Regions from separate parts of the Kitasatospora sp. NPDC032150 genome, predicted to be linked through region 4. Evidence: riboswitches for the same ligand, from Rfam matches in the RefSeq annotation. Region 4 holds a riboswitch; each other region holds the start of a gene.

Region 1 (7,275 bases), on a different contig from region 4:
GCCGGCGCATCATGCGGGCGACCATCGAGCTGGTGGACGAGAACGGATACGCCGGGACGACGCTCAGCGACATCGCCGCACGGGCCGGGCTCGCCCGGGGGCTGCTGTCGTACTACTTCGACGGCAAACGGCTGTTGATGCAGGCCGCCACCCACCGGCTGATGCACCTGGAGATCGCCGCGACACTGGCCGAACTACCTGCCGGCGCAGGCCCCGAGGCCCGGCTGGCGCGTGCCATCGACGCCGTGCTCGGCCTGGCGCTGGACCACCCGCGGGTGATGCGCTCGCATCTCGCGCTGATCCTCGATCCGGACGCCGGCACCTTCGTCCAGGATCCGGAGCAGCAGCGACTCGGGGCGATCCTGCGGGAGTTACTGCAGGACTGGGGCGCGGTGGATCCGGTCGCGGAGCACGCGGTGCTGCGCAGTGCGCTGATGGGCGGCTGCATCGGCGTGCTGCTGCCGGGTGCAGCACTGCCGTTGGCCCCGATCCGGGCCGACCTCTTCGCGCGCTACGGGCTCGCCTGGGAACTCGGCGTCCCGCCACAGCCGCAGGCCCCGCTCCCGCCCCAGCTGTCCGTCCGCGTCTGAGCATCCGCTCGGCGACCGGGGCGACGGGCCGCACCCGGCCGCGCGAGGGACCCGCTGCAGAGCGGTCGAAGTCCTATCCGTCCCCGTTCGCCGGGCACCTGCGCCCGGGAGCCGTTACGGGCCCGGTTCAGCTCTCGGCGAGGATCGACTTGAAGAGATCGATGGTCTGGTCGGGGGTCAGGCTGTCGACGCAGAGCCGTTCCATGACCTGGACGTAGGAGTCGACGTCGTCGCGCTTGTCGAGGTAGAGCGCGCTGGTGAGCTGTTCCAGGTAGACCACGTCGGCCAGGTCCTGTTCAGGGAAGCGCAGGATGCTGAACGCGCCGCTCTCGCCGGCGTGCGCCCCGAATCGGAACGGCATCACCTGGATCACCACGTTGGACGTCTCGGCCACGTCGATCAGGTACTGGACCTGGCGGCGCATCACACCGTGCCCGCCGACCGGGCGCCGCAGCGCGGCCTCGTCGATGACCGCCCACAGCCGGGGGCTCTGGCCTTCGGTGAGCAGCTTCTGGCGGCGCATCCGCAGGCTGAGCCGGCGTTCGAGCTCCTCATCGCTGAGTACGGGCCGGGTCTGCCCGAAGACGGCACGCGCGTACTCCTCGGACTGGAGCAGACCGGGGATGAACTGCACCTCGTACGTGCGGATCAGTGCGGCGGCCTCCTCCAGGCCGACGTACGTCTGGAACCAGCCGGGCAGCACATCGTTGTAACTGTGCCACCAGCCCGGCTTGTTGGCCTCGCGGACCAGGCCGAGCAACGCCTCCCGCTCGGCTCCGTCGTGCACACCGTAGAGGGTGAGCAGATCGGCCACGTCGCGTTCCTTGAAGCTGACCCGGCCGAGCTCCATGCGACTGATCTTCGACTCGGAAGCGCGGATCTGGTAGCCGGCATCCTCGCGGGTGATCCCGTGCCCCTCGCGCAGCCTGCGCAGTTGGGAGCCCAGGAGGATGCGGCGCACCATCGAACCACCGTTGGGCTGGACTGTGGTCATGCCGTCGAAACCTCCGCCTAGGGCAAACAGGGCACAGTCTGCCATCAGTTGAGCGCTCTGGGTGCCGGTACTGGCAGAACGATCTATCAGATCTATCACCGGATAGACCATCATGCACGTGCATCCGGCGCTTGCATATGCCAATAGTGCGACTGCACGTGAATCGACTCTTGCATCTGCAGTGAGCGCAGAGGACCATGGTGCACGTGCACCTGCACATCCCTGGCAATCCCGCGGGCTCCACGTCCGACCCCTCGCGCGACTCCGCACACCCACTCGGCCGCGTACCAGCACGGTCGGCCGCGCGTGCGCGCGTGTGGGCCGTCGAGGAGGCTGGCGCGCGGCCGAGCGAGTCGGAGGTGACCGGCATGACCCCCCTGGGTCCAGCCGTGTCCGCCCCCTTATGGGAGGAGCTCTTCATGGGCACCGGTACGGCTGTCCTGGCCGACCCCCACGTGGTCACCTGTACGCTCGCACCACGCTTCGAAGCCGTCAGGACCGCTCGCGAGTTCGCCAGATCGACCTTGACCGGCTGGGGCCTCGGTGAGCTGTTCGACGATGTCTCCCTGGTCGCCTCGGAGTTGGTGACCAACGCCCTTCGGCACGCCCTCGGCGCCCGCCGGGACGAGTGGTCCGCCATCACCCCCGGCCTGCCGCCGACTGGTGCGCCACAGGCCGCCGACGAGTCGCTGCCGATCCGAATAAGCCTGGTGCACCGCGCACCCCAGGTGGTCTGCGCGGTGAGCGACCCGAGCTGCGCCGGGCCGATCGCCCGCGAGCCCGACTTCGTCGCCGAGTCCGGCCGGGGGCTGCACCTGGTCGACTCCTTCAGTCGCTCCTGGGGTTGGCACCCGCTGGCCGGTGCGGGCAAGGTGGTCTGGGCCCTGTTCGAGGCCAAGGCTCAGCCCGAGCTGGCACTGGCACCCTCCGGTCGGCACCGCCGCTCCGCCTGAACCGCCCGGCCCGGCCGGTCGGGCCGAGCATCCCGGGGTGGGCCGCCGCTCCGCCGCCGCCCATCGCATCCGAGCGACCCGGCCACCCCTCAGCCGCCGGTCACATCCTCCGGGTTCACCACCCGATCTCGGGACCCGCCGCACATCCGGGCGGACGGCCACATCCACCGGCCCCGAGCCGCTCTCTCGCCGATCCCGCAGGTCTCCTGGCGGCAACCGCGGCCCAGCGGCAACCATGAACCGGCAGCGGCGGTGGACCGGTGCGAGCCCGCGGGCGGCCCCGAACCACTCGACGCTCGTCCTCCACTCCGCGCTCCTCCGAGCATCGCTGCGGGCCGCGACGGCCCGGACGGCCCCCGAATGCCCGCGAAGACGATGAAGGCCGTCGTGGCTGACGGTCCCACGACGGCCTGTAAGCGGCAGAGGGCTGACGGCGGTTCAGGCCGTCAGATGGTCGAACTCCCCGTCCTTCACGCCGAGCACCATCGCGGCGATCTCGGCCCGGGTGTATATCAGCGCCGGCCCCTCGGGGAAGCGCGAGTTGCGCATCGCCACCTCACCGCCCGGCAGAGCGGCGAACTCGACGCAGTTACCCTGCGAATTGCTGTGCCGGCTCTTCTGCCACACCACGCCTTCGAGGTCCGCAGCCGCCATGCCGTTGTACGTTTCCTGCATCTCCTGCACCGAATTCTCCCGACCTGCCGGGCTTACGCCCTACTTGACGCGATGATAGCTCCAGTGCACGTGCATCAGCACGGGACATTGCCCGTGCAGTCAAGCGTGTCGGAATGTGTGCCAACCACTCCACTTGATCCGGCTTTGACGGAACGTAAGTGGACATAGCCCAGCGAATCACAGTTCGCCCGATGACTGCCCGTACTGGGCTCGCGCCATCGTGTTGATCTTCGTGCGCCCGGCGCCGAACACCCACACCGCACCCCGGGATCACCTGTGAGGCACGTCACCCAGGACGGCAGCTGACTGCTTTTCGGTTGCGCGAAGCGACAGGTCGTCAGCAAGGATTGGGTAATTTGATGGCAATTGTCCCGATTTCGCGCGGGCTCGGTGCCCACTCTGGGGATCCGGATGCAGTCCTGCCTGCCGAATGTCTTACGATCTCCGCCATGAGCACCGCAGCCATCCCGGGCGCGCCACTGCCCGTCCGCACTCCAGGCTCCCGTGCGCGGGGGCGCCACCGCCGTCCCGAGCGCCCCGAGATCCCGGCCGGTTCCCCGGCACTGGTGCTTGCCGTCCCCGCCTCGGCCGGGCCCGAGGCGAGCCCGATAGTCGAGGAACTGCTCTCCATCGTGCGCGGCGAGCAGCCCGGCATCGAGACCGCGGCCGGCTACCTGACCGGCGAACAGGCCGACGCCGACACGACGGAGGACCTCGCGACCGGCGACGGCCAGGCCGCCCCGACCGTGGCCGAGGTACTCGCCCAGGCCGCCGAGGCGGGCATGCCCGCGCCGGTCGTGATTCCGCTACTGGCCGGTCCGCACGGCTTCCTGACCTCCCTGCACAAGCTGGCCGGGGAGACCGGGGCGACCGTCACCGATGTGCTCGGCCCGCACCCACTGCTGGCCGAGGCGGTGCACGTACGGCTCTCCGAGGCCGGCCTGGCCCGCGCCGACCGGGCGCGCCTGTTCGCCATCACCACTGCGGCGGACGGCGTGGTCCTGACCACCGTCGGCGGCGAGGAGTCCGCCGCGGCAGCCGGGATCACCGGCGTACTGCTGGCCGCCCGGCTCGCGGTACCCGTGGTGGCCGCCGCCCTGGACGCGCCGGGTTCGGTCGCCGCCGCGGTCGAGCACCTGAAGGCCACCGGCTCCCAGCGTCCCGCACTGGCCCCGCTGGTGATCGGCCCCGAGGCCGACCCCGAGCTGCTGGCCGCGGCAGCCGAGGAGACCGGCTGCCCGAGCGCAGCCCCGCTCGGCGCCTACCCGACCGTCGGTCAGCTGATCGCGTCCACCTACCTGGCCGCGCTCAACATCCCGGGCCCGGGTGAGGCCCCGGCCCCCGTCGCGGAGCAGCCCGCCGACTGAGCACCCGACAAGACCGTACGAGAGGCCCCCGCGAGGGGCCTCTCGGCGTTTCCGGGGCCCCCGCGGGTCCGCGCCCCGCTCGGCCCAGATCGAGCGGGGCGCGGGCTCCCGGGGCCGTAGGGCCGGAGCCGGGTGGCCAATTGGCGAACCTTGCATGACATTTGCCCCATTGGCTCACAACTCGGACATTTGCCACCGACCCCTCCGTGGGCCCCATTGACCCGGACCCCACTCCCCCTCGGGGGCTTTTCAGAACCTTCACAACCGGTCGCCCGAACCCCCGGGAATGCCACGGCATCACCTGAAAGGGGAGCAGATACCCACTCCGGCCGCACACCTGAAAGAGTCCCATCGGATTTCCTGGAAATGCCGGTGCGCATTCGATCTTGAATAATCCGCGAATAGCCTGTGAGGGAACTCACAGGTGTTTGCGGATTCAACTTAAGTCTGCTTAACGTGCTCTCCGTTCGTTGACACACGGACCCAGCTCTTCCGGAACGCCGAGTCCTGCCGCCGGAGCAGCTGGCACCGCAGAACGCACCGACGGCAGGGGCGGGGGAACCAGGTAAGTCGCCCGAGAGCCGGCCAGTATTCGGCCGGTTCCGGGCTAGGGGTGAAGCCGTGCGCAGCACGGCCGGGCAACTCCAGCCCGAATCCGACAGCTCACCTCGCAGGCGTGGGAGAGGAACGCACCTTCATGCTGCCCATCAACGCCAACAAGCGTGCCCGCCGTCTGATCGCCGCCACGGGTGTGGTCGGTCTCGGCCTGTCGATCCCCGCCCTCGCCGCCTCCGGTGCCTCCGCCGCTTCCGTCTCCACCTGGGACAAGGTCGCCCAGTGCGAGAGTGGCGGCAACTGGAGCATCAACACCGGCAACGGCTTCTACGGTGGCCTGCAGTTCACCGCCTCCACCTGGGCCGCCTTCGGTGGCACCCAGTACGCCCCGCAGGCCAACCTGGCGACCAAGGCGCAGCAGATCGCCGTCGCCGAAAAGGTCCTCGCCTCGCAGGGCCCCGGCGCCTGGCCGGTCTGCTCGGTCAAGGCCGGTCTGACCAAGGACAGCGCTCCTGCCCAGGTCGACACCTCCGCGCCTGCCGCCACCCCGGCGCCGGCCACCGCCCCGGCCACCCCGGCTCCGGCCGCCACGCCGAAGAGCGCCCCGACCGCCGCCCCGCAGGCCGCGAACGGCGCCAAGTACACCGTGGTGGCGGGCGACTGGCTGTCGTCCATCGCCACCAAGAACAACGTCGACGGCGGCTGGCAGAAGCTGTACGACCTCAACAAGTCGGTGCTGACCCAGGGTCCGGACATGATCTTCCCCGGCCAGCAGCTGGCGCTCGGCAGCACCTCGGCCGCCGCGCCGAAGCAGGACACCCAGAAGCCGGCTGCCAAGCCGAGCAGCTCCAGCACCCCGGCTCCGGCGCCGGCTCCGGCCAAGCCCGCCACCCCGGCTCCGGCCGCGACCGGCAGCAAGGCCGCCGCGGTCAACTTCGCGCTCTCCAAGGTCGGCCAGGCCTACGTCTACGGCGGCAGCAGCGACGGCGGCTGGGACTGCTCCGGTCTGACCCAGGCCGCCTACCGCCAGGCCGGCATCTCGCTGCCGCGCGTCGCCGCCGACCAGGCCGACGTCACCACCAAGGTGTCGCTGGACAACCTGCAGCCGGGCGACCTGCTGTTCTGGTCCAACAACGGCAGCAACTCGGGTGTCTACCACGTCGCCATCTACATCGGTGCCGGCAAGTACGTCGAGGCTGCCAACCCGAAGGCGGGCGTGAAGATCGAGACCATCGCCAACTACGCCCCGGACTTCGCCGGCCGCGTCTGACGGTCCCGGCTCTCCGCGTGAGGCCGCTGTCCCCGGTGCTCTGGTCGGCGCCGGGGACAGCGGCCTCACGGGATCCCGTGTGCACGGGGCGGCTCGGTCACACGGTTCCCGCCCACTCGTGGTCCCCCGCCCGCTCGTGGTTCCCCCGCCGCGGGCGGGCACCGCATCAGATGCTCGGAAAACCCGTGTGCCGCGCGGGCTGGTGGCTCGGTTCCCCACCCTCTAACGTCGGTTGCGCCTGCAGCCACGGGAAGGGGAACGCCATGACGAAGGTCACCGTCAGTCTCGACAGCGATCTGGCGATCGAGGCGATGCTGCTGTCCGGCACCAGGAGTCCGCAGGACGCGGTTGAGTTGACCGTCCGCGACTACCTGTCCACCGGCCGCCGTACCGAGGCGCGTACCGGCGACGCCGCCGACGCGCACCGGGTCGGCCAGGGGCGGCGGCCCGCCGCCGAGGAGGGCTGAGAGGCGGTCACCCGGCGCTGCCCGGTTCGTCTGCCGCACCCTCGCCGTGGTCCTTGCCGTTGCCCCTGCCCTTGCCGGGCTTCCTGCCACGGCCGGGCCAGCGTGCACGGGTGAAGACCATCAGTCCCACGAAGATCACCCCCGCGATGATCGCGCCGATCAGGGTCGAGCCGCGGAACCAGGGCGCCCGGACGTCCATCACCCGCTCTCCGGCGTGTGCTGCGCTGCCGCTGCCCGCCGCGATGCCGAGCGTCCAGAGGTTCGGCATCGCCAGCAGCAGGGCGAGCACCAACCAGGCCAGCGTCACCTTCCAGGGCCGCCGCCGGTGCAGGCCGGCCCACGCCGCCAGCAACGGCAGCAGGGTGAAGCAGATCCCGAAGACGAGCCCCAGCAGCAGTCCCGCG
Region 2 (7,275 bases), on a different contig from region 4:
TCCGAGGGTGTTGAGCAGCCGCTGGGCCTGGTCGAGCCGCTGCTGGATCTGCTGCTTGCTCTCCGCGAGGGTACGGCGGGCCTCCTCCAGCTCGGCGAGCTTGGCGGTGGTCTCGGCACGGCGCTGGTCGAGCCTGAGCTGCCGGTCGATCACCTGCCGGACGGCGGCGCTCTGCCGCTCGGCGGCCTGGTTGAGGCTGCGGGCCCGGGCGAGGTACCCGGCGGGATCGGTGTCCAGCATCAGTGCGACGGCCGGGTCGATGCCGCCGGCCCGGTACTGGGCGGCGGCCACCGCGTTGAGATCGCCGCGCAGCCGGTTCAGCTCGTCCTGCGCGGCGGCGACCTGGCCCTGCAGGCCGTCGGCCTCGCTCTGCAGACGCTTCTGGTACTCCTGGGCGGCGTTGAACCGCTCCGCCGCCCGATCGGCCTCCTCGTACAGCTGGTCGACCTGAGCCCTGACCTCCTGCTTCGACGGCGGCTCCCCCGGTGCGCCCGGGGCCGCCTGGGCCGGGCCGCCGAGCGTCATGCCGAGTGCAGTGGTGGCCGCTGCCGTGAGCGCCAAGGCGCGGGCCAGCCGCTGCGTGCCCTGCAGGGGGGAACGGCGGTGCATCGACATCGGGGCGGCTGCTCCATTCGTCCTCGGCTAACGTCCGGGGGCAGACGTTAGCGACTTCGGAGGAGCTAGTCCAAACCCTTGCAACACCGAATATTTGACCACTAATCGGACATTTACTCGACTAGCCCGGGAAGGCCGCAGGCCCGGCCCCTTGGAGACGGGGCCGGGCCTGCGGACGGGAGCGCGAAGAGGTCAGACGCGGATGATGGCCGCGATCGGCAGAACGGTGGCCGGCATGTACTTGACGTTCTCGCCGGTACGCGGAGCGTGGACGACCTGGCCGCCACCCGCGTACATGCCGACGTGGTGCATGTCGCTGTAGAAGATGACCAGGTCACCGGGCTGGGCCCTGGAGATGTCGGTACCGATGTTGGTGCCGGCCGACGCCTGCTCCTGCGAGGTGCGCGGGATCGAGACGCCGGCCTGCGCGTAGGCCCACTCCATCAGACCCGAGCAGTCGAAGGAGTCCGGACCCTCGGAACCCCACTGGTAGGGCTTGCCGATCTGGCTCTCGGCGTAGGCGAGCGCGCGGGCGGCGTACGAGCCCGACGCCGGCACGTGGACCGTGCTGCCACCGCCACCGCCGGTGCCGGTACCGCCGCCACCGCTGCCGCCGCCGAGGTCGGTGCGGTTCTGGTCGCGGGAGGCACGGGCGGCGGCGTCCGCGGCGGCCTGGGCCTGGGCCAACTGCTCCCGCTGCTGCTGGGTCAGCGAGTCGAGCAGCTCCCGGGCCTTCGCCAGCTTCGCCTGGACGTCATCCTTCTGGGCCTTGAGGTCCTGGGTGGTGGCGTCCAGCTCGCCCAGTTTCTGCTGGGCCTCGGCCTTCTGCTGGTCCAGCTTCGCCTGGTCGGCCTTGAGCGTCTTGAGCGCGTCGGCCTGCGAGAGGCCGATCTGCTGGACCGAGTCGGCCCGGGAGAGGAAGGAGTCCGGCGAGCTGGAGAGCATCAGCTGCACGGTCGGGGATATGCCGCCGTTGCGGTACTGCTCGGCCGCGACCTCGGCCAGCCCGGACTGCACGGTGCTCACCTGCGCCTGTTGGCGGGCCACCTGGTCCTGCAGGTCGTTGACCTGCTTCTGCAGTTCCTGCTGCTTCTCGTTGGCCGCGTCGTACTTCTCGCTGGCGACCTCGGCCTGGTCGTTGAGCTGGTCGACCTGGGTCTTGACCTCGTCCAGGGTCGGCTTCGGGTCGGCGTGCGCACCGACCTGGGAGGAGATGGCCACCGCGGTCGCGGCTGTCGCCGTCATGATCGACACGCGGACACGGCTTGCAGGCTTGGGACGACGATGGGACGCCACGAAGGCGGACTCCTTCTTCCTACGTCCGCCTACCGGGTGAGCTGACGGGTTCGGGCTGGAAGACATGCCCTACGACGCCTCACCGGCCCGCGTCCCCGACGGCCGGCCGGCCTGGCGCCGATTCACCCCGAGGAACGTGGTTCCCCGGCTCCGATCCGCAGCACCCCCAACAGGGGCTTCCCCGTGGACAGTTGAACTGCCCGTGCTGCCTCTCGGACTCGGCGGTAACCACCGCCGCCACCCTGGCTGGGTGATCGACTGTACGGTGGTTCAGCTCCCGACCCTAGTAACGAAACCGTGATCCGTTCAAATCCTTGTCAGAAAAAATTCTGAGTCAACGCCAAGTTCATTTGTGAACCGACCGTGCGTGACAACTCGGATACCGACGGCTGACATGCTTTCACGAAAACGGCCCGCCGAAGTGCCCTGCATCACAGGACGGTTTCGGCGGGCCGGGAAGCCGGACTCGCAGCGGTCGTCAGACCCTGCGGATGGTGAGGATCAGCATCGCGTCCGCCTTCATCGTCCGCACCACGTCACCGGTGTGCGGGGCGTGCACCACCATGCCGTTGCCGATGTACATCCCGACGTGGTGCGCGTCGCTGCCGTAGATGACCAGGTCGCCGGGCTGTGCCTGGTCCAGCGAGGGCACCCGGGAACCGACCGAGGCCTGCTCCTGCGAGGTGCGCGGCAGCGAGACACCCGCCTGCGCGTACGACCAGACCATCAGGCCCGAGCAGTCGAAGGTGGTCGCACCCTCGGCACCCCAGACGTACTCCGAACCCCGCTTGCTCAGCGCCGCGTTGACCGCGACGCCGGCGTAGCCGCCCGCGCTCGGCAGCGAGCCGAGGTCGGCCCGGGAGTCGCCGCGCGAGGCACGGTCGGCCGCCTCGACGGCGGCCCGCTCCTGTGCGGTGAGCGAGTTCAGCAGGTTCTTGGCGTCCTGCAGCTTCTGCTGCACCTGGGCCTTGGCGTCGTTCAGCTCCTGGGTGTTGCGGTCCAGCTCGGCGAGGACGGACGCCGCCTCCTGCTTCTGCTGGTCCAGGCGGGCCTGCTGCTCCTTCAGCGCCTTCAGGATGTCGGCCTCGGTCTGGTTGATCTGCTGAGCGCTGGACGCCTGCTCCAGGTAGCCGTCCGGGTTGGACGAGAGCATCAGGGTCACGGACGGGTCGATACCGCCCGAGCGGTACTGGTCACCGGCCACTGCCGACAGGCTGGTCTGCAGCTGCGTCAGCTGCTCCTGACCGCGCGCGACCTGGTCCTGGAGCTGGTCGGCCTGCTTGCGCAGCTGGTCGGCCCGCTCCTGGGCGCCGTTGAACTTCTCGGCCGCCTGCTCCTGCTCGGTGTTCAGCTGGTCGATCTGGACCTTGACCTCGTCCTTGCTCGGCTGGGCGGGCGCCGCGTGGGCACTCGCGTTGGCCGACAGGGCGACCGCGGTCGCAGCTGCAGCGGTCAGCACGGACACCCGCGCGCGGCTCGGCTGCTTGGGACGGCGGTGGCTGGCCAAAGGACTGGCTCCTTCTTCCTGCTGGCTCCGTCCGTTCGGGCGGAATTCCGGAAAATAGGTTTGACGCCAGACCCTAGTGAAGATGACGGATTCGCGCCACTCCCTCGCCGGTGCCAACCTCCAGTCCCCGCATGGAATTCACCGGTCCGTCACATATCGCCGGGAATGTCCGGAGCGTCGTAAACGCCGGACCCTGCGGGCAGCCGGAAGGACCGACCCCCAGGTCAGGACCGGGACAGCCGGTTCAGCAGCAGCACGGACGACACCGGGCGCGCCCCCGCCTTCCGAACCCCGTCGGCGATCTCCTTGTCGGCGGAGACCACCACCACCGGACGTCCCTTCGGCTCGGCCCGGACCAGACGCCGGATCAGCTCGTCCGCCGTCTCCCCGGTCCGGCTGAACCGCACCCGGACGCCGCGCGGGGGCGCCATTATCACCGGTACGTCGAGGTCCTGCCCGTCGAACACACAGGTGACCTCCGCCTGGGTCCGCTGCGCCAGCATCGCCAGCCCGCCGAGCAGCCGAATCCGCTGTTGCTCCAGCGGCAGCGTCGGGTAGCCGGTCTTGGTGACGTTGTAGCCGTCCACCACCAGGTGCACCTGAGGGATCGCCAGCAACTGGTCCAGCAGCGCCGGGTCGTCCTCCGCCAGCCCGCGCCGGGCCACGTCGTTGGGCGAGGCCGAGCCGGGCACCACCGCGTCCACCAGATCGGCCGGACGGATCTGCGAGACCGGCAGCGCCAGCTCGCGCTGCAACCCCTGCGCCGAGTGCAGCACGGTGTCCAGCAGCAGCCGCAGCCGCATGTCCTCGATGCTGCGCCCCTCCCTGGACGAGCGGCGACCGGCCTCAACGGCCGTCTCCAGCTCGGCGATCCGGTGCCGCAGCCGCCGCGCCTCACCCTCCGCCGCACTGCGCTCGGCGGCGGCGGCGGCCCTGACCGCATCCAGCTCCAGCTGCATCTTGCGCGTCTCGGCCTGCGCCCGCCGGGTGTCGCTCTCCAGGCTGCGCACCCGCTTGCGCAGCGACTCCGCCTCCCTGCGGACACCCTCCGCGTCGGCCCGCTGGCGGTCCAGATCAGCCCGCCCCTGGGCCCGTACCTCGGCCAGCTCCTCCTGGAGCTTCTCCACGACCCGGGCGGCCTCCGCCGCGGCCCCCTCGGCGCCCGCCCGCTCCACCTGTTCCCCGGCCTCGGCCACCAGCCTCGCCCAGCCCGCCGGCCGCAGCAGGTACGCGGCGGCGGCGACATCCATCGGGTCGGCGGCGCCGGGCACGCTCCCGGCCTCCAGCGCCTTGACCAGATCGGGCTGGCCCAGCCGAAGCCGGTCCGCTATCCGGAGCCGGAACAGCGGCTCGGACTCCAGGGCGGCGGCCAGTGCCGTGCCCGCGTACTTGGCCCGCCGGGCCGTGGTGAACCTCGCGTACTGGCGCAGCGAGCCGGGCACATCGGCCTGTGGCAGTCCGCCCAGTGCGTCTGCGGCGATTCCGACCACCCGGCGGCGCACCCCCTCGGGCAACGGCCGGTCCAGCTGCTCGGCCTCGGCGGGCTCGGTCTGCTCGGCCCCAGCGGGCCCGGCCTCGGCAGGTCCGGTCCGCTCGGTCTCGGCCGCAGCGGCCTCGGCGGCCTCGGCGGCCAGGGCCGCCGGTACCTCGACCGCCGCCGTCCCGGCCTCGGGACCGGGAGCGGCACCGGCCACCGGGACGGCGCCGGCCTGGTCCACAGCGGGCCCACGCCCCTGCGGCTCGGCCGGCCCCCTCGCTGTGTCCACCACGTCCTCGGCTCCGATCCTGCTCTGCGGGTCCCCTACGGCCCCTTGCCGCTGGCCCTCAAACCCACCGCTCTCTGCAATTGTCCCGTGTACCGTGCCCCTCCCGGGACCCCGTCACACACCGGGGGCGGCAGGCCCCGGCCCATGGGACAGCGGCCCCGCCCGGCCGCGCACAGGGCGCTCGATGCCGGGACGGGCCGTCCGGCGTCAGGCGTCCTTCTGCTCCTCGGCGCCGGGACGGGCCACCAGCTCGACCTGGTCCACGGCGTTGCACCAGCGGCAGCGCACCGACTCGATGGTCTCGGCCAGCACCTCGGTCTCCTCCACCTTGGACTCGCCCGCCAGGTCGAAGTGCAGGTACTCGACGACCTTCGCCGAGCGGGTCACGTCGAAGCGGGTCAGGTTGCCGCAGAGGGTGCAGCGCCAGCGGGTCTCGGCAGTGGGGGCGGCGATGCTCATCGGCGCGGTCCTCATCTCTCGTGAGCTCCCTCGGCTGTCGCCCAGGTCGGCTGCGGTGGCTGGTGCGGTACGGCGGCCCAAGCCTATTGCCTGCCCCTACCCGGCCCGCCACCGGTACGGACCTCCCCGGCTTCGCCCGGCGGCTAGCCCACACGCAGTACACCTCGGTGTCGTCCGGGACCACCCGAGGAATGCTCGTCTCCATGGCGACTCCCGTCCTCGACCACCTCGCCACCCAGGACGGCATCCCGCCCCCCAGAGCCCCGGTGGTCACCCTCGCCCTGATCGCGGCCAGCGCGGTGCTGCTGCTGGCCGGCCCCAGCCTCGGCCTCAGTCCGGGCTACGGCACCGGCCCGAGCCGGATCTGCGCCGAGCAGCGCTACGAGCAGCGCTGGGGCGCGGTGCCCGCCGAACTGGTCGCCAACCGCCCACTGACCGCCGCCCAGCTGGCCACCCTGCCGCCGGCCGTTCCCGGCTGCCTGCTCTCCCCCACCCCGGGCAAGATCCCCGCCCTCTCGGTGCTCACCTCCTTCTTCGTCCACGCCGGATGGCTGCACCTGCTCGGCAACATGCTCTTCCTCTTCGTCTTCGGCCCCGGCGTCGAGGAGCGCTTCGGCCGGTTCCGCTTCCTGCTCGGCTACCTCGCCGTCGGTGCGCTGGCCACCTACGGCTACGCGGCTGCCCAGGCGCACTCACCGGAGGCGGTGCGCGCGCTGGTCGGTGCCTCGGGCGCGATCTCCGGAGTACTCGGCACCTATCTGCGGCTCTACCCGAGGGCCCGGGTCACCGCGCTGGTGCCGCTGCTGTTCTTCCTGCCGCTGCGGTTCCCCGCCTGGCTGGTGCTCGGACTGTGGTTCGCGCTGCAGTGGTGGTCGGTGCACACGGGTGGCACCGAGGTCGCCTACCTGGTGCACGTGATCGGCTTCGCCACCGGCTACCTGGCCACCTGGGCAGTGACCCTGGCCCGCCCCGATACGCTGGCCCCCTCCCCACGGACAGGAGCCGACGAGTGATCACCGCGATCGTTCTCATCAAGACCAGCGTCGACCGGATCCCCGAGATCGCCGAGGCCATCGCCGCCCTCGAGGGCGTCAGCGAGGTGTACTCGGTGACCGGCGGCTACAACCTGGTGGCGATGGTGCGGGTGCGGCGGCACGACGATCTGGCCGCGGTGATCCCCGGCAAGCTCAACAAGGTCCCCGGAGTGCTGGACACCCAGACCCAGATCGCCTTCCGCACCTACTCCCAGCACGACCTGGAGGCCGCCTTCGCACTGGGCCTCGACGAGTAACCCGGCGCCGCCCCGCTACGCCCGCTCGCGCCGGGTGTCCGCCACGCAGCGCCCGCCCTCGCTCCGGTAGGTCCACCGCGCGCCGTCCGTGACCAGCTCGCGGACGGCCACCAGGAAGCGGTCCAGGTGCTCGTCGGGCGTCCCGGCGCCGAAGCTGACCCGGATCGCGTTCAGGCTGCGCTCGCCGGGCAGCGACGGCTCGGGGGCGCCGCACTCCGAGGGAGCCGCGTCCTCACCGCCGAGCAGCGTACGGACCAGCGGGTGCGCGCAGAACAGACCGTCCCGCACCCCGATCCCGTACTCGGCGGAGAGCACCGCCGCGAAGTGCGAGCTGTTCCAGC
Region 3 (7,275 bases), on a different contig from region 4:
CCTGCTGTCCTGGCCGGCCTGGGAGGTCCTGCGCGGGGCCGCCCGGGTGCTGGCCGCCGATCAGGCACACCCGCAGCTGCCCGCCCTGCGCCAGGCCGGGGTCGAGGTGGAGCTGGTCGAGCGGGCCAGCGCCCCGGCGCTGGCCCGGCTGCTGGCCGAAGCCGCCCCGGCCGTCTGGCTCGGCAGCCCGGACGGTGACCCGGGCCTGACCGACGCGCTCGCCCGGATTGCGGTGGAGGAGGCGGGGAAGGCGCCGGAGATCGAGGTCCTCCCCGGTTCGTACGACCTCCCCGGCGCCCGGCTGCTCGACCTGGTCTCGGTGATGGACCGCCTGCGCTCGCCCGGCGGCTGCCCCTGGGACGCCGAGCAGACCCACGCCTCCCTGGTGAAGTACCTGGTGGAGGAGGCGTTCGAACTGGTCGAGGCGATCGAGGAGGGCGACCGGGAGACGCTGCGCGAGGAGCTCGGGGACGTGCTGCTCCAGGTGTTCTTCCACTCCCGGATCGCCGAGGAGCACCCCGAGGACGCGTTCACCATCGACGACGTGGCCGGGGACATCGTGGAGAAGCTGATGTACCGCCACCCGCACGTCTTCGGGGACGTCGAGGCGGGCGGCACGGAGCAGGTCGAGGCCAACTGGGAGCAGCTCAAGGCGGCCGAGAAGCAGCGTGAGTCGGTCCTGGACGGGGTGCCCGCCGGGCTGCCCGCGCTGGCGTACGCGGCCAAGCTGGTCTCCCGGGTCCGCCGGGCCGGCTTCACCGGGGTACCGGACGAGCCCTACGAGCTGCCCGCCGAGCTCACCCCCGAGTCGGCGGGAGCACTGCTGCTCGCCGTCGTCCAGCGGGCCCACGACGCCGGTGTCGACGTGGACGCGGCCCTCCGCGCGGCCGCCCGCGCCTACCGCGCGGCCGTGCGCACCGTCGAGGGGCTGCCCGCCGACTGACGGGCTGCCCGGCCGGGCAGCACCGAGGGGGCGCGCTGCTCCGTGCCCGTTCCGCTCGCCGCCCTCGGCGAGGGGCCCAGACGGCCGGCAGGGTCAGGCCGACTGGGGCTGGTCCATGTGGTGCCGCTGCGGCGGGACGACCTCGCTGATGGCGTCGCCGACCAGGGCGAGCAGCTCGGCCAGCGGGTCGAGGTGGTCAGGCAGTTCGGCGAGGGAGACGATCCGCTCGCCGTCGGGGCCCGCGATGCAGAACAGGTCGATCGAGCCGAGGTGCTTCGCGGCGGTGTCCACCAGCGCCGCGACGTCGCTGGGCTGGTGGATGTCGCTGGACACGCCGACCACCGGGCAGCCGGGCCGGTCCAGTTCGGCGGCGAGGTCCTCGGCGACACCGGCGTGCAGGTCCGCGACCATGATTCCGGCGGCGCCCGCGGCGGCGAACCGGCGGGCCAGACCGTCTCCGGACCCACCGTCGAGTACCGCGATGACCACCACTGCCCCGGCTACCCGCATGGCCTGCTCCTCCTTGAGCCGCTCCCCGTGGACGGCCCCGCACTGCCATCCATCAGAGTCATTGCGGAGGATCGTAGGCACTGCTCGACCCTCCGCGACACTCATTACCCGGCAGGTGACCAGGCTCACTCCTGCACGGGCGGGGGAGTCCGCCGCGCAGCGGCGCAATCCGGACGTCACGACCCTGTCAGCTACGCGCCGTCCGCCGACAGCCCCTCCTTCCCCCTGTCCGCCCCCTATCCGCGATCCGCGCGCCCCCGGGGCCGTGGGGCGCCGTCACGGAGCCGCCGGCCGCCCGCGTGGAGCCGGCCGCCCGTCGCCGGATACCGTCGAGACATGCCGGAAACGCCCGACTCCACCCCGCAGCCCGAGCTCTTCACCTGGGAGTTCGCCGCCGACCCCTACCCCGCGTACGCCTGGCTGCGCGAGCACAGCCCGGTGCACCGCACCACGCTGCCGAGCGGGGTGGAGGCCTGGCTGGTCACCCGGTACGCGGACGCCCGGCAGGCGCTGGCGGACGGCAGACTGTCCAAAAACCCCGCCCACCACAGCGAGCAGGCGCACCGCAGCGGCCGGGTCGGGATCCCGGGGGAGCGGCAGGCCGACCTGATGACCCACCTGCTGAACATCGACCCGCCGGACCACACCCGACTGCGCCGGCTGGTGTCGAAGGCGTTCACCCCGCGCCGGGTGGCCGAGTTCGAGCCGAGGGTGCAGCAGCTGACGGACCGGCTGATCGACGGCTTCGCCGCACGCGGTTCGGCCGACCTGATCCACGAGTTCGCCTTTCCGCTCCCCATCTACGCGATCTGCGACCTGCTGGGCGTCCCGCCGGAGGACCAGGACGACTTCCGGGACTGGGCCGGCATGATGATCCGCCACCACGGCGGCCAACGCGGCGGCGTGGGCCGGGCGGTGAAGCGGATGCGCTCGTACCTGGCCGAGTTGATCCACCGCAAGCGGGCCGACCTCGGCGACGACCTGATCTCCGGCCTGATCCGGGCCAGTGACCACGGCGAGCACCTCACCGAGAACGAGGCCGCCGCGATGGCCTTCATCCTCCTCTTCGCAGGCTTCGAGACCACCGTCAACCTGATCGGCAACGGTCTGTACGCGCTGCTGCGCGACCCGGGGCAGCGCGCGCTGCTGCAGGAGTCCGTGGCACGCGGCGAGAAGGAGCTGCTGGCCACCGGGGTGGAGGAACTGCTGCGCTACGACGGGCCGGTGGAGCTGGCCACCTGGCGGTTCGCGACCAGTCCGCTGACCATCGGCGGGGTGGAGATCCCGGTCGGCGACCCGGTGCTGGTGGTGCTGGCGGCCGCGGACCGCGACCCGGCCAGGTTCGCTGCGGAGAACACGCTCGATCTGGCCCGGAAGGACAACCCGCACCTGGGATTCGGACACGGCATCCACTACTGCATCGGCGCTCCGCTGGCCCGGCTGGAAGGCCAGATCGCGCTGGCGACCCTGCTGACCCGGCTGCCCGACCTGACCCTTGCCGCCGACCCCGCAGAACTGCGCTGGCGCGGTGGTCTGATCATGCGTGGCCTGCGCGAACTCCCGGTTTCCTTTACCGCGCGACAGGGCTGATCTTCCCCGTAATCCGGAAGTCATTCTCGGGATTTCGGTGAGATGTGCCACATGGTCCGCGCCGCCTTCCGGACACCCGGCAAGCCGGGCGTGTCGGGCTGACGGCGTGTCGGATGTGTCCTGATTCGCCGATCTGTGAATGCGCATCAAACCGGACAAATCTGCATCGTCTGTAAGCACATATAAACACAACGTAATTCCCGTGTGATGTACGGGATATGAGCTTGTGATTGGTGCGACGGTATGCGTAGTCTCCGATGAGTTCGCTGCTGCGAACCCCGTTGCGCGGAACGCCAAACCTTGCCCATCGCGCCTCGGGACACCGACCAGAACCCTTGGGCAAGGGCGGGGGACCCAGGTTTCGTCGCCGTTCCCACGGCTTGGGGTGAAGCCGCGTCGGCAGGGCAGGAAGCGTTCCTGTCCCGCTCGCCGCGGCCGGGCCAACCTCCCGGTCCGAACCCGACAGCTCACCTCGCAGGCGTGCGGAGAGGACACCTTCATGCTGTTCACCGGTTCGGGCCGTCATCGTCGCAAGACCCAGGCCGAGAAGGCCATCGCCGCCGCCGGTGTGGCCGGCGTCGGTCTCGCGCTGCCGCTGCTCACCGCCACCGGCGCACACGCCGCCTCCGTGCCGACCTGGGACAAGGTCGCCGACTGCGAGAGCGGCGGCGACTGGAGCATCAACACCGGCAATGGCTTCTACGGCGGACTCCAGTTCACCTCCAGCACCTGGAAGGCCTACGGCGGCGGCCAGTACGCGAGTCAGGCCAACCAGGCGAGCAAGGGCCAGCAGATCGCGATCGCCGAGAAGGTCCTCGCCTCGCAGGGGCCCGGCGCCTGGCCGGTCTGCTCCGTCAAGGCGGGTCTGTCCAGGGGTGGTTCGGCCGCCGACGTGGACACCGGCAGCCACACCCGCAGCTCCGGCTCGGGCTCCTCGGGCTCCTCGGGCTCCTCGAGCTCCTCGGGCAGCAAGAGCAGCACCAAGAGCTACAAGAGCCAGTCCTCCCAGGACGCTTCGCGCACGGCCGCCACTCCGTCCTTCCCGGGCAAGGCCGGCTACGACGCCGAGTCGGGCAAGTACTGGTACCAGAAGAGCGGCGGCTGGTACTGGACCAGCCACCAGAGCATCTACGAGCAGTTCGCGGGCGGCGCCGCCGAGAAGGCCCCGGCGCAGAGCCCGGTGTCCGCCGCGGCCACCACGCAGAGCGCCGCCACCGGCGACTACACCGTCAAGGAGGGTGACACGCTGTCGGGCATCGCCCGGGCCCAGCACCTCTCCGGTGGCTGGCAGCACCTCTACGACGCCAACCGCGCCACCATCGGCGGCGACGCCAACCTGATCCTCCCCGGCCAGGTGCTGAAGCTGGGCTGACCCCAGGTGGCATGAGGGGCCGTTTCCGCCGCCGTCGCGGAAACGGCCCCACTTGTCGTGCTTGTGGTCATTCAGGTGAACTACCGACTGGTAGAGCGGCCACACGCTGAGACGGAGCCAAGGGCAGCGTGGCCCGGAGGCCCGGTGCGGTTAGGCTCTGGTCGTAACGACTCCGCAATCGTCCGCAGACTGCACCCCCTGTCCGTAGGACCTGCTTCCGCTAGGAGATGCCTCGTGCCGTCCATTGATGTCGTCGTAGCCCGTGAGATTCTCGACTCGCGCGGCAACCCCACGGTCGAGGTCGAGGTCGGCCTCGACGACGGCAGCACCGGTCGTGCCGCTGTCCCGTCCGGCGCCTCCACCGGCGCCTTCGAGGCCCTGGAGCTTCGTGACGGCGACAAGAACCGCTACTTCGGCAAGGGCGTGGAGAAGGCCGTCCTCGCCGTCATCGAGCAGATCGGCCCGGAGCTGGTCGGTTACGACGCCACCGAGCAGCGCCTGATCGACCAGGCCATGCTCGACCTGGACGCCACCCCGGACAAGTCCTCGCTCGGTGCCAACGCGATCCTGGGCGTCTCCCTCGCCGTGGCGCACGCCGCCTCCGAGGCCAGCGACCTGCCGCTGTTCCGCTACCTCGGCGGCCCGAACGCGCACGTGCTGCCGGTTCCGATGATGAACATCCTCAACGGCGGTTCGCACGCCGACTCCAACGTCGACATCCAGGAGTTCATGATCGCGCCGATCGGCGCCGAGTCGTTCTCCGAGGCCGTCCGCTGGGGCGTCGAGGTCTACCACACCCTCAAGGCCGTGCTGAAGGAGCGCGGCCTGTCCACCGGCCTGGGCGACGAGGGCGGCTTCGCCCCGAACCTGGACTCCAACCGCGAGGCCCTGGACCTCATCACCGAGGCCATCAAGAAGGCCGGCTACACCCCGGGCAAGGACATCGCCCTGGCCCTGGACGTCGCCGCCACCGAGTTCTACAAGGACGGCGCCTACCAGTTCGAGGGCAAGGCGCTCTCCTCCGCCGAGCTGATCGACTACTACGCCGACCTGGTCGCCAACTACCCGCTGGTCTCCATCGAGGACCCGCTGAACGAGGAGGACTGGGACGGCTGGAAGGCGATGACCGACAAGCTGGGCGACAAGGTGCAGCTGGTCGGTGACGACCTGTTCGTCACCAACCCGGCCCGCCTGGCCAAGGGCATCGAGACCGGCACCGCCAACGCGCTGCTGGTGAAGGTCAACCAGATCGGGTCGCTGACCGAGACCCTGGACGCCGTCGAGCTGGCCCAGCGCAACGGCTACCGCTGCATGATGTCGCACCGCTCCGGTGAGACCGAGGACGTCACCATCGCCGACCTGGCCGTCGCCACCAACTGCGGCCAGATCAAGACCGGTGCCCCGGCCCGCTCCGAGCGCGTCGCCAAGTACAACCAGCTGCTGCGCATCGAGGAGATCCTCGACGACGCCGCCGAGTACGCGGGCCGTTCGGCCTTCCCGCGCTTCCGCGCCGCGGAGTAGCAGGCACAGTACGCACGAGGGCTGGTCAGCGACGGCTGACACCTGCGTCCGACCGGATGAGGTCTGACACGGACGGCTCGTGATCGGTGCCCCGCCACCCGACCCCGTAGGGTTGGGCGGCGGGGCACCGGCGCGCGGTGCCGACGGGAGGGGTACATGGCGAGGTGGAAGATCCCCGGGATCGCCGGGCGGCCACGGTTCACCAGCAGGGCCACGGTGCTCGTCCTGGTGCTCTGCTCGCTGGTGGCGATCCTCGCGTACCCCACCCGCCAGTTCATCGCGCAGCGCTCGGAGATCAACGCACAGCGCGCCAAGGCCGAGCGCGCCACCCAGCAGGTCGAGCAGCTCCGCAAGGAGCGGGCCCGCTGGCAGGACCCGGAGTACGTGAAGGCGCAGGCCCGCGAGCGGCTGCACTACGCACTGCCGGGTGAGACGCCGTTCGTGTCGGTCGACCCGAGTCCGCCCGCCACCGCACGGCCCGCACCGGGCGCGGTGGCAGCCGGCCCGGCCGCCAGGTCCGCCGTGCCCTGGTACACCAATGTTTGGGACTCGGTCGCGCTGGCCGACGCACCTGCCGCGGCCGACGCGGCTCCCAGCGCCGCCCCGTCCACTGCCCCCGTACCCGCCACCCGCTAGAGACAGCACCTCCATGACCTCTGAGAACCCTCCCGTTTCCGACACCGACATCGCCGCCATCGCGGCCCAGCTCGGCCGAGTGCCGCGCGGTCTGCGCGCGGTCGCGCACCGCTGCCCCTGCGGCAACCCGGACGTGGTCGAGACGGCACCCCGGCTGCCGGACGGCACGCCCTTCCCGACCCTGTACTACCTGACCTGCCCCAAGGCCGCCTCGCTGATCGGGACCCTGGAGGCGGACGGCGTGATGAAGGAGCAGACCGCCCGGCTCGCCGAGGACCCGGAGCTGGCCGCCGCCTACCGACACGCGCACGAGGACTACATCGCCCGCCGGGACGCCATCGAGGTGCTCGAGGGCTTCCCGAGCGCGGGCGGAATGCCGGACCGGGTGAAGTGCCTGCACGTGCTGGTCGGCCACTCGCTGGCGGCCGGGCCCGGCGTCAACCCGCTCGGCGACGAGGCGCTCGGCATGCTGGAGGACTGGTGGGCCAAGGGCCCGTGCGTGAGCGCGGCCGAACTCGCCGAGAGCGCGGCCGAGGTGGCCGAGCAGCGGGCCAGGACCGAGGACAACGCCGCCGTCATCGCCGCCAAGGAGCAGAAGGCCGCCGAGCGCGCCGCGAAGAAGCGCAAGGCAGAGGAGGAGAGCGAATGACCGCCACCCGGGTCGCCGCGATCGACTGCGGTACCAACTCGATCCGTCTGCTGA
Region 4 (7,275 bases):
GCCTCGCGGATCACCTGCAGCGCGTCGCTGTCCAAGTCCGTTGATTGCTCGGCGAGTTCCTCGAGCGATCTGGCGTCGATCCCTTCGCGGCTCATCATGCGCCGTTTCTGTCGACGCCCGTGCCGTCCCTGGCGTGCTCTACCTACGTTCGGGGCGGGCACGGGAGACCAGGGCCGGCTCACCTCCCACGACACACGGGCACTTCCACCCGAGCGGCGGCAGGGCGGGGAAATCCACCGGCCCTTCGGGGACCGCCGCCGTTCGCGACCGGTTGCCAGGGTGGATCCGCCGATCCGCCCACCGGTCACGACCACGGTCATCGGTGATCGCTCACCACCCACCGTTCACCGGCACAGGGTGCGCTCGGCCGTCGTGGCGATCCGCTCGGCGACCCGGTCGACCGGGAGGGAGCGGCCGGTGTACAGCAGGTCGAAGCTGTCGAAGCCGGTCAGCATCCAGAGCAGGTCCGCGGCCTCCTCAGTGGTGACGTCGGGACGCAGCTGGCCCTGGTCCGCCAGCCGCATCGCGCGGTAGTAGGCCCCCGCCGCCCGCCCCTGCTCGATGCGCTGGACGGCGCCGCCGACCGCGTCCGCGCTGAGCATCGCCATCGAGCACAGCGCGCGCAGCACGTCCCGGTGGGCGGCGTACATCGTCATCACCCCGTGGATTCCACCGCGCAGGCCCTCGCGGGCGTCCGGGTGGGCCGTCGCCTCCAGCATCCGGGAGAACCCGCCGCGGTCCAGGAGGTCTTCGGCGAAAGCGGCGAACAGGCCTCCGCGCGAACCGAACACCAGGTAGACGGTCGAGCGGGAGACACGGGCGAGTCTGGCGACCTTGTCCAGGGCGACCGGCTCGGCCGGGGCCTCGCGGAGGCAGGTGTACACCGCGTCGAGGATGCGGCGGCGGGTCTCCTCCGAGGCTTCGGCTCTCAGGCGCTGGTCGTATTTACGGGTAGCCATGGGCGCTGATCCTACAATCACTTGACAGTTTGTCCGATGAAAGACAGGCTGTTCAGTGAAAATCGGGGGAGGGACGCTATGCAGTCAAGAGCACTGCAGCGCATGGTGGTTGAGCAAGAGTCCGAGCCGCCCTCGACCGTGGTTCACGGCCGGCGCCGGACCCTCCCCTGCCCGTCGAGAGCCCTCGGGGGTTTTCCGGGTTCCCCCATGTTCGAAAATCGGACACTCAGATCACTCGTTTGACGTAATGTCAGATCTGAACTTCCATGCAAACGCAAGGAGTCATCCACATGCGCGTCCTGTTCACCGCCCCGGCTGCGGCTGGGCACATCTTCCCGATGATTCCGACCGCGCAGGCCCTGCGCTCGGCCGGGCACCAGGTCCTGTTCGCCGGCTCGGCTCCGCTGGAGACGCTGTGCAACACCGGACTGCCGGTGGTCGAGGTCGGCGACGGCACCGGCATCGGCGAGGCCTTCCAGCGGATCACCAAGGACGAGCCGAAGTACGTAGCCAAGGACCGCACTCAGGAGGAGATCCTCGAACTCGCCGCCCTCGGCTTCGCCGAGCACGGCCGGGTCGCCATCGACGGACTGCTGCGGGTCGCCACCGAGTGGCGCCCGGACATCATGGTCATGGAGCCCTTCGCATCCGCCGCCCCACTGGTCGCGGCCAAGCTTGGCATACCTACCCTGGTCCACAACTTCGGCGTGATGCCCGGCCTTCCGATGCTCGACCGGCTCGCCGAGATCCTCTCCGCCGACTACCAGGCCCACGGGGTGGCCGGTCCCGGCGAGCGCACCGTGATCGACGTGGTACCGGCCTCGCTCGGCGGTGACGGTGGCGGCTGGCGGGTCCGCTACGTCCCCTTCAACGGCGGCGGTGTCATCCCCTCCGATCTCGTCGGCCGCGGTGAGCGGCGCCGGATCGCAGTCACCCTGGGTACGGTGCTCACCGAGTACGCCGGTGTCAACCCGATCGCCTGGCTCACCGAGCAGGCCGCCGAGGTCGACGCGGACTTCCTGCTCGCCGTCGGCAGCGCCGACCTGAGCCCGCTGGGCACCCTGCCCGACAACATCCGTCCGCTCCCGTGGACGCCGCTGGCCGAGCTCCTCGACGTCAGCGACGCCGTGATCCACCACGGTGGTTCCGGGACCATGCTCACCGCCGCCGTCGCCGGCGTGCCGCAGCTGATCCTGCCGCAGGGCGCCGACCACTTCATCAACGCGGACGCCGCCGAGGCCAAGGGGTACGCGCTGCGTTCGGAGGGCGACTCGGTGGACGCCGCGCTGCTCACCCGGCTGCTCGACGACAAGACCCTGCGCGACGCGGCCGCCGCCCTGCAGGACGAGATCAACGAACTGCCGTCGCCGGCAGCCCTGGTTGGCGACTTCGAGCGGCTGTACCGCGAGACCCGCTGAGCACCGCCCGATCCGTCACGTCCGCTGAGGGGCGCGTGGACCAGCGTGACCGCACACTTCCGAAGTACGTGGTCGCCCACGCTGATCCGCGCGCCGCTCAGAGCCGTTCGCGCGCCCCACGGCGAACTCCTCGATCAGCAGTGAGGTACGCATCCCGCGCCAGACGAGGCGGACCCGTTGCAGGGCGATACCGGTGATCGGGCGGTGCACGACGTCGGGGCGCGGGCAGCCCAGCACGACGGCCACCGTGGACGGCGGCGGAGTACTCGCATAGGCAGCGGAGCCGACTCCGGGCTCGGGGGGGGTGTGGCGGCCGGCCCGGAGTCCAGAGGGAGGCTGGACGAATGTCGTGATTTTTGTGTGATGTACCGGATGCGGGCTTGTTATCCAGGTGATGATCCCTCTAATCTCCCTGCAGTTCGCCGTTGCGGACTCCCGGACGCAGTACGCCGAGTCCTGCCCATTCGCGCTCCGGGACATCGAGCACACCCTGGGCAGGAGCGGGGGAACCAGGTCAGTCGCCGCCCCCCACGGCTTGGGGTGAAGCCGCGTACCCACGCGGCCGGGCCACCTCCCGGTCCGAACCCGACAGCTCACCTCGTAGGCGTACGGAGAGGAATGTTCCGTGGTCTTTTCCGGTTCCGGCCGCCACCGCCGTCCCACCCAGGCCGACCGCGCCATCGCCGCCGCCGGCGTGGCGAGCGTGGGTCTGGCGCTCCCGCTACTCACCGCTGCCGGGGCACACGCCGCGCCCGTCAAGACCTGGGACGCCGTGGCCCAGTGCGAGACCGGCGGCAACTGGAGCGCTGACGACGGCCAGGGCCACTACGGCGGCCTCGGCCTGACGCAGCGCGCCTGGGTCTCGCACGGTGGTGACAAGTACGCCGCCGAGCCCGACCACGCCACCAGGAGCCAGCAGATAGCCGTGGCCGAGCAGGTCCTCGCGGACTCCGGCACCGGCCTCTGGCCCACGTGCGCCGCCCAGGCCGGTCTGACCGATGGGGGCGGCAAGGGCGGCCGCCACGATGACGGCGACAAGGGCCGTCAGAACGATGACGGCGACAAGGCCGGTACCGCGCCCGGTTCGCAAGCTTCGGCCACGCCCACGCCGGCGCCCGCGCCTGACGCCCCGGCGGCCACCCCCACTCCGAGCGCGCCCTCCGCCGGCATCGACACCACTCCGCCCGGCACTCCGGCTCCGGCCTTCCCCGGCCGCGCGGGCTACGACCCGGCCGCCGGCGTGTACTGGTACCAGGACAACGGCGTCTGGCACTGGACCGTCCAGCACGACGTCTACATCAAGCACATGGACAACGCGGCGGCCACCGCCCAGCCGAGCGCCGGCACCGGCACCACCTCGCCGAGCCCGGCGGCTCCGGGCACCTCGCAGCCGGCGCAGCCGGGCGTCCCGACGACGGGGGCCACCCCCTCGATGCCGGCGACCGGCACCCCCGCCCCCGGCTCCGCGACCGGCACCCCGCAGCTTCCTGGCACTCCCACCGCGAGTTCCGGCCCTACCGCCACGACCGTGACACCGGGCTCCCCCACCGCGCCCGCCTCGCCGTCCGCCCCCTCGGCTGCGAACACCCCGGCGGCTCCGCAGTCCTACACCGTCGAACACGGCGACACCCTCTCCGCTATCGCCGAGTCGCACAAGCTCACCGGCTGGCAGCACATCTACGAGGACAACAAGGCGGTCATCGGCGCCAACCCCAATCTGATCCTTCCCGGCCAGTCGCTGAACCTGCAGCAGCACTGACACCCGGAGCGCCCCGCACCGGAGTTGACGACTCAGGACGTCGGCTCCGCTGCGGGGCGCTCCTGTCGTCCGGGCCGACGGTCCGCCCGAAGGGGACACCTGAGCCGGCCGATGAGGCCAGCCCTCCGCACGGAAGTTGGTTGTCCCGGTGGCTCCGGCCAGCGGAGGATCGGCCCCGCTCAGTCCCACCAGAACATCCAGTGGCGGCGGCCCAGTACCGCCTCCTCCGCGTACTCGCGCATCGTGCCGTGCCCGACGGACCGTAGCGGTCCCCGCTGACAACGGTCTCCGGGCCGGTGGGACCACCTGTTGAGCGGAATCGACCCATTGGAATCGCTGCGGAGCCAACGTGCTACAAGCATTTCCGCCGCAGACTTCGACGCTCTCAGGTGCGACGAATCCGGCCACTTCATCCGACGCCTCCGGGGAAGCCCCCGACCCCAGCCGGGAGAGGCATCGGAACTCCGATCAGAAATCGGCATCCTGCTACCAAGGTGGAGCACGACCCAGCCTCAAATTGTCACTTAACGTGATAGCTTGATCACGTTTAAGTAGGGCGGCAGTCGAGCTTCGGGCCGGCCTACCGCCAAACTGGCGGAAAGTCAGGTCTGTGGAGCCGCTGTAGGACCGATGGGCGGTGCACGCCCCTTGTCGGCAATCCGGATCGGCAACCGGTTGTGAAGCGGAGAGCCCGACCTGGAGGACTTGGAACCCTCTGGCTTCAGCCGGAGGACGATGCCAAAGGAGTGGATACGACCATGGGACAGCTGGATGAGAAGGTAGCGCTGGTGACCGGGGGCTCGACCGGGATCGGTCTGGCCATCGCCCGGCGGTTCGCTGCCGAAGGCGCCACCGTCTACCTCACCGGACGGCGCAAGGCCACCCTGGACGCGGCCGTGGAGGTCGTCGGCGAACGGGGGATCGGCATCCAGAGTGATGTGTCGAATCTGGACGATCTCGACCGGCTTTTCGCAACGATCGAGAGGCGCAGCGGACGGCTGGACGTCGTCGTCGCCAACGCGGGATTCGCTGAGATCGCCCGGCTGGGGGAGATCACCGAGGAGCACTACGACAAGACGTTCGACATCAACGTCAGGGGGGCGATCTTCACCGTCCAGAAGGCGCTGCCCCTGATGCCGGACGGCGCCTCGGTGATCGTGCTCTCCTCCACCAACGCCTCGATGGGAATCGAGGGGATGACCACCTACAGCGCCACCAAAGCCGCCAACCGCAACTTCGCGCGCACCTGGGCCGCCGAGCTCGCCGGCCGCGGCATCCGGGTCAACGCCCTCAGCCCCGGCCCGATCGAGACCCCCGGCATCCGCGGCCTCTCGGCGCAGGGGGACCAGCAACTGGCGGACTCCCTCGCGGCCATGCTTCCGCTCGGTCGGATCGGACGTCCCGAGGAAGTCGCCGCTGCAGCCGTCTTCCTAGCCTCGGACCAGAGTTCCTTCACCACGGGAGCAGAGCTCTTCGTCGACGGCGGCCTGGGCCAGGTCTGACCGCCATCGAGCGGAGCGTCGCGCTCGAGGAGGCGATAGGGCCGTTGATCGGTGAGTTGCGGCCCGAACCCCTCGGCCGGACTTGTGGCGAGGTGCGGGTCGATGACGAGCGCTACGTCCTGATCGCTCGGATCTGAACCGCCGCCTCCGCGCGGCCGCCTGACACGGGAGGCCGTCCTGGTTGACCTTGCCGCGCGGCGTCCGTGCCACGACGGGTGGAGGGTTCAGAACAACTGGAGGGCTCAGGACAGCTGGAGGGCTCAGGCCTCGAAGCCGATGTGCACGTGGTCGTGGTGGGTGGCGTCGCTGAAGAACTGGTTCGGCGTCGATCCACCGGAGAGTTGGCGGGGGCCGCCCACGTTGTACGAGCCGGCGGCCGCGGCCGCGCGCATGAAACCGTCCACCAGGGCGTGCGGGGTGGCCGGGTCCACTACGGCATGGCCGTCGATCTGCCAGACGTCGAATGCCCGGCCGCGGGGGTGGTCGCTCGGGCGGTCGGTACCGAAGACGTTGAGCGGATGGCCGGATCTGACCACACTCACCGCCAAGGTGTGCGCGGCCGCCAGGGTCAGCATCGCGGTCAGCACGCTGTCATGGACGGCTCCGCTGCGGATGTCGGCCACCGCCGCTGGGGGCAGGATGATCCGACGGTCCGCCAGTACCTGTACGGCGGCCGGTGAGAGGGCGGACGCCGGCGGTCCCGGGGCTGCCGGGTGCAGGGCGGTGACGGTCCAACGGGGCGTCGCGGCACTCAGGCGTACGTCCACCGTGGTGCCGCTGGGCACGACCGGTCCGGCTGCCACCTGGGTCCACTGGTCGCAGACCACCAGCACGCTGGCCGAGTCGGCGAGGATGCCGCCGTACTGGGCGACGATCACCTGGAGGGCGGCGCGGTCCGCGCTCCCGAGCAGTGGGCCGGCCTGGTCGGCGAGGGCGGGGTCGAGGCCGAGCGGCGCGATCCGACTGCGGGCCCGAACGGTTCCCCGTCCGCCGTCCGGCCAGGTTCCGAGCGCCTCGACGAGTTGGACGGCGCGCAGTTTGACGTCCGGCTGGATCTCGCCGGCGCCCGGTGTCCACGGCGAGGTCTGCGGGAGCGTCGGCGGTGCGGAAGGGGACGCACCGGCCGGGCCGGTGGGAGCGGTAGCAGGGCCGGCGGCCGGGGCCGAGGTGGTGCTTGAGGAACCGGTCGGCTTCGTGGGGTGCTCGCCGCAGCCCGCGGCCAGTGCGGCCGTGCCGAGCGCGCCGGCCAGGATGCTGCGACGAGAGGGCCGCAAGGACGCGGGACAGCTCGGCCTCCCGGACTGGTCTGGTGTCATCCCGTCACTATGGCGAGCCGGTCGGCCAACCGGTGGCCAGCTCGCCGTAGTCCGGTGGGCAGTTCACCTCGGGAGCACCGGTCGGCTAGGGCGGTCCGCGAACCGCCTCCGGATAACCGCTGGCCGAGACAGCACGCTGTGCCCAGAATGGGACAATGATCATCAGACTGGCTCGAATCGATGACCTCCCGTCGCTCCAGGACATCGAGCGGGCGGCCGGCGAGCCCTTCCACTCGGTCGGGATGCCCGAGATCGCCGAGGACGAACCGCCGTCGATCGAGGAGCTCACCCGCTACCAGCGTGCCGGGCTCGCCTGGGTGT

The links. Region 4 has a riboswitch for cyclic di-AMP ahead of ACZ5ON_RS08760 (transglycosylase family protein). Riboswitches for the same ligand answer to the same signal wherever they lie in the genome.
Region 1: another riboswitch for cyclic di-AMP. It lies ahead of ACZ5ON_RS16900 (transglycosylase family protein); the one in region 4 lies ahead of ACZ5ON_RS08760 (transglycosylase family protein).
Region 2: another riboswitch for cyclic di-AMP. It lies ahead of ACZ5ON_RS01010 (C40 family peptidase); the one in region 4 lies ahead of ACZ5ON_RS08760 (transglycosylase family protein).
Region 3: another riboswitch for cyclic di-AMP. It lies ahead of ACZ5ON_RS15535 (transglycosylase family protein); the one in region 4 lies ahead of ACZ5ON_RS08760 (transglycosylase family protein).

Annotation. Positions count from the first base shown of each region.
Region 1 is NZ_JBVIMH010000012.1:192,164-199,438, reverse strand. It holds gene ACZ5ON_RS16925 (TetR/AcrR family transcriptional regulator) at 1-590, shown strand, start outside; gene ACZ5ON_RS16920 (helix-turn-helix domain-containing protein) at 718-1,584, opposite strand; gene ACZ5ON_RS16915 (ATP-binding protein) at 2,004-2,537, shown strand; gene ACZ5ON_RS16910 (DUF397 domain-containing protein) at 2,976-3,212, opposite strand; gene ACZ5ON_RS16905 (sirohydrochlorin chelatase) at 3,662-4,579, shown strand; cyclic di-AMP (ydaO/yuaA leader) riboswitch at 5,099-5,271, shown strand; gene ACZ5ON_RS16900 (transglycosylase family protein) at 5,256-6,404, shown strand; gene ACZ5ON_RS16895 (hypothetical protein) at 6,668-6,871, shown strand; gene ACZ5ON_RS16890 (hypothetical protein) at 6,879-7,275, opposite strand, start outside.
Region 2 is NZ_JBVIMH010000001.1:225,505-232,779, reverse strand. It holds gene ACZ5ON_RS01015 (C40 family peptidase) at 1-615, opposite strand, end outside; gene ACZ5ON_RS01010 (C40 family peptidase) at 808-1,911, opposite strand; cyclic di-AMP (ydaO/yuaA leader) riboswitch at 1,922-2,084, opposite strand; gene ACZ5ON_RS01005 (C40 family peptidase) at 2,390-3,418, opposite strand; gene ACZ5ON_RS01000 (NYN domain-containing protein) at 3,643-5,052, opposite strand; gene ACZ5ON_RS00995 (hypothetical protein) at 5,392-5,643, opposite strand; gene ACZ5ON_RS00990 (rhomboid family intramembrane serine protease) at 5,847-6,656, shown strand; gene ACZ5ON_RS00985 (Lrp/AsnC family transcriptional regulator) at 6,653-6,934, shown strand; gene ACZ5ON_RS00980 (aminotransferase class V-fold PLP-dependent enzyme) at 6,950-7,275, opposite strand, start outside.
Region 3 is NZ_JBVIMH010000011.1:102,387-109,661, forward strand. It holds gene ACZ5ON_RS15520 (nucleoside triphosphate pyrophosphohydrolase) at 1-943, shown strand, start outside; gene ACZ5ON_RS15525 (SDR family NAD(P)-dependent oxidoreductase) at 1,037-1,453, opposite strand; gene ACZ5ON_RS15530 (cytochrome P450 family protein) at 1,790-3,043, shown strand; cyclic di-AMP (ydaO/yuaA leader) riboswitch at 3,358-3,538, shown strand; gene ACZ5ON_RS15535 (transglycosylase family protein) at 3,543-4,415, shown strand; gene eno (phosphopyruvate hydratase) at 4,650-5,936, shown strand; gene ACZ5ON_RS15545 (FtsB family cell division protein) at 6,093-6,572, shown strand; gene ACZ5ON_RS15550 (DUF501 domain-containing protein) at 6,586-7,221, shown strand; gene ACZ5ON_RS15555 (Ppx/GppA phosphatase family protein) at 7,218-7,275, shown strand, end outside.
Region 4 is NZ_JBVIMH010000005.1:151,233-158,507, forward strand. It holds gene ACZ5ON_RS08750 (TetR/AcrR family transcriptional regulator) at 345-959, opposite strand; gene ACZ5ON_RS08755 (nucleotide disphospho-sugar-binding domain-containing protein) at 1,250-2,377, shown strand; cyclic di-AMP (ydaO/yuaA leader) riboswitch at 2,854-2,998, shown strand; gene ACZ5ON_RS08760 (transglycosylase family protein) at 3,003-4,136, shown strand; gene ACZ5ON_RS08765 (SDR family NAD(P)-dependent oxidoreductase) at 4,895-5,638, shown strand; gene ACZ5ON_RS08770 (hypothetical protein) at 5,899-6,912, opposite strand; gene ACZ5ON_RS08775 (GNAT family N-acetyltransferase) at 7,110-7,275, shown strand, end outside.